2 regions of the Pseudoalteromonas sp. NZS100 genome follow, and region 2 is predicted to be linked to the other one. Evidence: predicted binding sites of a transcription regulator. Region 2 holds the regulator's gene; the other holds the start of a gene.

Region 1 (2,484 bases), on a different contig from region 2:
AAACTTTTATATCGAATTTGTTGATATGTGATTCTGAAAATATGAGCCGATAAGTAATATAAGGATTAATAGATATATTTGATGATTCTAAAGTTTTAACAAATTCTTTAAATTTATCGAAGTGATTAAAGTAGTTATTTGCAGCATTGTTTACTTCTATAAGTTGGTTGCTTTTAGCTTTTTGTTTTGACGAGTGAAAGCGATTTACCATTATTGTTAATGTCACTGGGATCGTTAGGCAAGTGATGGGTACCGCAAAGAAGTGCACAATGAACTGTAGGTTATCAGAACTTACTGATGAAATAATACGGTTAGAATTCAATAACTCTAAGAGTAGTTTCCAAGATAACCATATGATCACCACCATAGGTACTATGAGTACAACCCAAAAGGAGCAGTTTTTATGAAGTGCCTTATCTTCTTCAATTCTGAAGGGTTTCGTTATTGCTAAATGTAATAACCTTCTAATTTTATTTAAATAAATTTTAGAATATAGAACGTATAGTTGATTGTTTCTTTTTAGTGATTTCATAATTCCCTAAGATAAATATTACTCCTTCACTTTATGCTATATGTAAAAGTACTCAATAGCACATAATTTTTAGTTGTTTTTTGAAGTACTACGTGTTTTTAATAAGTTTTATTTTGTATTTTCCAACAAAAAAAGCAAGCCATGAGGCTTGCCAAGAAGGGTGTTAATTAGCTCTTACCTAGCCTTTAAGCTATTAGCTTTTCCGCAAGGTTCAATTCCATAATGGCTTTTAATAAACGGTATAGGTTAATTGACGCGTCAATTTCTTCTTTACGGTTTGTTAAGCTTTCAATATTTAGGCCCAGCGGTACATCTAAATGCGCACAGCTTTTAAGTATTAAGTCGAGGTTTTCGCGGCAAATACGGACTGATTCGCTTAATGTATTGTCTGCATCAAGCATGCGCCATTTAGTTGCCTCTGGCACTGAGATACCCAACCATTGCATAAATTCTAAGGTTTTTTCGCCGCCGCATGGGGTAAAGGTTAATATAATACGTTGTGGTGCAATACCCTGCGCTTTACATGTACGTGCGTAGCTAGTAATTAGCTCTATAGTAGCTTGTGCGTCGTAAACAGCTTGCGATATAAAAAACTGACAACCTTGTGCTGTTTTTTCTATTAATCGTTCGTGCTCATTTCGTTTACTTGAATGGCGCTCGGCAATAGTAACGCCACCTAAAAAGAAATCATCTGATTGCTCAGCCATCGCTTTATACGCATCTGGCAGGCTTAGCTTTATATCGCCTATTGATGACGGGCTACCTACTAATACAACATTTTGTAAATCGTAGTCGTTTTTAGTTTCACTTAGCCAATCTTTAAATTCGCCTACGCCACGCTGCGCCACACTTTTATAAGTAATCACATCTTGTGCAGATAAATTACGAAGTAAATGGCTGTATTCACGCGGGTCAACGGTTTGTTTAAACGCAAATGGGCGGTCTTGATTGGTTCGGCTGCTTTCGTCTTGAATGTCGTAAATTATCACGCCGTCGTATTCAATTTCGTGTAAGCGACCTAATAGCTTTTCTGCAATGGTTTTTAATTGCGCTTTATCGGTGCCAATTTTAGGCGGGGTAGTACCAATAAGATAAACACCTTGGTTGGTGTCCACTATCTTCTCTTTTAGTGATAAAGCCATAATCCTCATTCCAGCTAAGTTTGTTTTGATGGATTTAATATAGCAGCCATTTAGACGTCTAGATAGATTTATTTAATGAAAGTTTTTCAATTAACATGATGTTTATTCATAGTGCTTGTTCCCATAATTTATAATTGACACAGTTGTTTACATTATAAATCCCCTTGGGACTCTTATATTTATTGGCTTTGGGGCATAATCGAGGGTGAGTTAGTAATACATCTGACAACAAATTTTCTCAATTTAAAAAGGGACAACAATGAAATTTAAATTATTAGCAACCAGCTTAGCGGTATCGCTGGCGTTAACAGGTTGCACCATGCAACAAAACCAAAGCACGGTAACAACAGCACAACAAGAACAAGTAAATAAAGCTGATGACCGTGTTTTCTCGCAAGATTATTTAATTGAAGAGCTAGAAAACGGCTTACGTGTCATGGTTGTTAAAACCGACTACCCTGATGTAGTGTCGCTGCAAATTCCGGTATCGGTTGGGTCGCGTAACGAAGTTGAAGAGGGTAAAACAGGCTTTGCTCACTTTTTTGAACACATGATGTTTAAAGGCTCACAAAAATACCCTGAAGATGTGTACTCAGACATATTAAAAAATTCAGGTGTTGATAACCGCGCTTATACAACAAACGATTACACAAATTACCATTTAAACTTTTCGAAGCAGCACCTTGATAAAGTACTTGAGCTTGAAGCTGATATTTTTCAAAACTTAACCTACACCGAAGAGCAATTTAGAACCGAAGCACAAACGGTAAAAGGTGAGTACTTAAAAAACAACGCGAGCCCAATTCGTAA
Region 2 (2,484 bases):
TAGTTGAATGCACCACAATATCTACACCAAACTTAATAGGGTTTTGTAAGGCAGGAGACAAAAACGTGTTATCTGCGGCAACCAATGCACCGCATTGCTTAGCAACATCGGTAACCGCTTTAATATCGGTTAAACGAAGTACTGGGTTACTTGGAGTCTCTATCCAAATAAGCTTAGGTTTAATTGCTAAAATTTGTTGAAGGCTTTCTTCTTTTGTTAAATCTAATACTTCAAGCTTCAATAGTCCGCGTTTTTGTAACGATGTAAATAAACGATAGCTACCACCATAACAATCATGTGGAATTACTAACGTGTCGTCACTGTTAAGTAGCTGAGTAGCTAAATGCACGGCTGCCATACCAGTGGCCGTAATTATGCCGCGAGCGCCGCCTTCAAGCTTAGCAAGCGTCTCTGCTAAAATATCACGATTAGGGTTACCACTGCGCCCATAATCATACTCACGCTTGGTATCAAAGTCGGCAAACGAATAAGTCGTTGATAAATAAATTGGCGGCACCACTGCACCATGATGTTTATCAGCATCAACGCCGTTACGTACAGCAATGGTCGCTTTGTTTTTTTCGCTCATATTCGTCACCTGATTAATTTGGATGTTTAGACGTCTAAAAGAGTAAGTTATCCATTTTAATAAGTCAAAGGATTTTAAAGCTCTAGATGGCTAAAGTTAGGAAAGGCGTTTGCTAGTATCACATTTTAACTCACAAAAGTGAGCTTATTTTTACATCCCAAATAGGCTTATTAAGATAGATCGGTATCTATTATTTGACTATCTTTTTTAAATCGATAGAATTTCACGCATATTTACACGCTTTTTATACCGTGTGAGAAATTAATAATCTGAGGCAACGATACATCTTATGGCTAAATGGAATGGTGAGTATATTCACCCATACGCAGAACACGGGAAAAAATCAGAGCAAGTTAAAAAGATCACCGTTTCGATCCCGCTAAATGTATTAAAAGTTTTAACGGATGAGCGTACGCGTCGTCAAATCAACAACCTTCGCCATGCAACAAATAGTGAATTGCTATGTGAGGCGTTTTTGCATGCCTTTACTGGTCAACCTTTACCAAATGACGATGACCTACGTAAAGACAACGCAGAAAAAGTACCTGAAGAAGTTAAAAAGATAATGCAAGAAATGGGTTTAGAAGTGCCTATTTTAAACGAAGAATAAATCGTTACCTTTTTAATCAAAAAACCTCAGCATTGCTGAGGTTTTTTTGTTTAAGCGTTATATATTACGCCATATAATTTTCAGGCAAGTCAATTTGCGCAACACCCGACTCTACCGCAGCAAGTGCTACAGCTTTAGCTATACGCGGTAGTAAACGCGGATCCATTGGTTTTGGAATAATGTACTGCGCACCAAACTCTAGCTTATCTACGCCTGCGGCTTTTAAAACTTCTGCAGGTACAGGCTCTTTGGCAATACTACGAATAGCCTCAACTGCAGCAATTTTCATTTCATCGTTAATCGCGCTTGCACGTACATCAAGCGCACCACGGAAAATAAACGGAAAACATAAAACATTATTTACTTGGTTAGGGTAATCAGATCGCCCTGTTGCCATAATTAAATCATTGCGTGCACCGTGCGCAAGTGCAGGATCGATCTCTGGATCTGGGTTTGAACAGGCAAACACGACCGGTTTTTCTGCCATTAGTTTTAAATCTTCGGCAGCTAACAAGTTAGGACCCGAAACACCAACAAACACATCAGCATCTGCAATTACATCTTGCAATGTGCGTTTATCGGTATTGTTAGCAAAAAGCTGTTTATATTCATTTAAATCATCGCGACGAGTATGAATAACACCTTTGCGGTCAAGCATATAAATGTGTTCACGCAGTGCACCACACTTAATTAACAGTTCCATACACGCAACTGCAGCAGCGCCTGCACCTAAACATACAATTATTGCATCTTCAATTGATTTACCTTGTACTTCTAGCGCATTTAACATGCCGGCAGCCGTAACAATGGCGGTGCCGTGTTGATCATCATGAAAAACAGGAATGCTACAACGCTCTATTAATGCTTTTTCAATTTCAAAACACTCTGGTGCTTTAATATCTTCAAGGTTAATACCACCGAATGTGTCAGCAATATTGGCAACCGTGTTAATAAAGTCTTCTGTTGTTTTGTGCTTTACTTCAATATCAATAGAATCAAGCCCTGCAAAACGCTTAAACAATAACGCCTTGCCTTCCATTACTGGTTTAGACGCTAAAGGACCTAAATTACCCAAGCCCAAAATTGCAGTACCATTAGTGATAACCGCAACCATGTTACCTTTACCGGTATATTTATATGCATTTGCAGGATCTGCGGCAATTTCACGTACAGGTTCAGCGACACCTGGGCTATAAGCTAGGGCTAAGTCTTGAACTGTTTCAGCTGGTTTTGTTAGCTCAATGCTAATTTTACCAGGTACGGGATGTGAGTGATAATGTAGTGC

The links. The regulator MetJ, encoded in region 2, represses methionine synthesis genes. The targets are predictions, from matches to a motif close to TAGACGTCTAGACGTCTA.
Positions count from the first base shown of each region.
Region 1: a site for MetJ is predicted at 1,718-1,735, ahead of I6E69_RS10295 (methylenetetrahydrofolate reductase). Genes of this name have one in related genera too.

Region 1 covers NZ_JADYWM010000008.1:53,933-56,416, forward strand. Annotated here, with positions in the region: gene I6E69_RS10290 (hypothetical protein) at 1-532, opposite strand, end outside; gene I6E69_RS10295 (methylenetetrahydrofolate reductase) at 718-1,674, opposite strand; gene I6E69_RS10300 (pitrilysin family protein) at 1,934-2,484, shown strand, end outside.
Region 2 covers NZ_JADYWM010000021.1:47,892-50,375, reverse strand. Annotated here, with positions in the region: gene metB (cystathionine gamma-synthase) at 1-589, opposite strand, end outside; gene metJ (met regulon transcriptional regulator MetJ) at 879-1,199, shown strand; gene I6E69_RS17515 (malic enzyme-like NAD(P)-binding protein) at 1,264-2,484, opposite strand, start outside.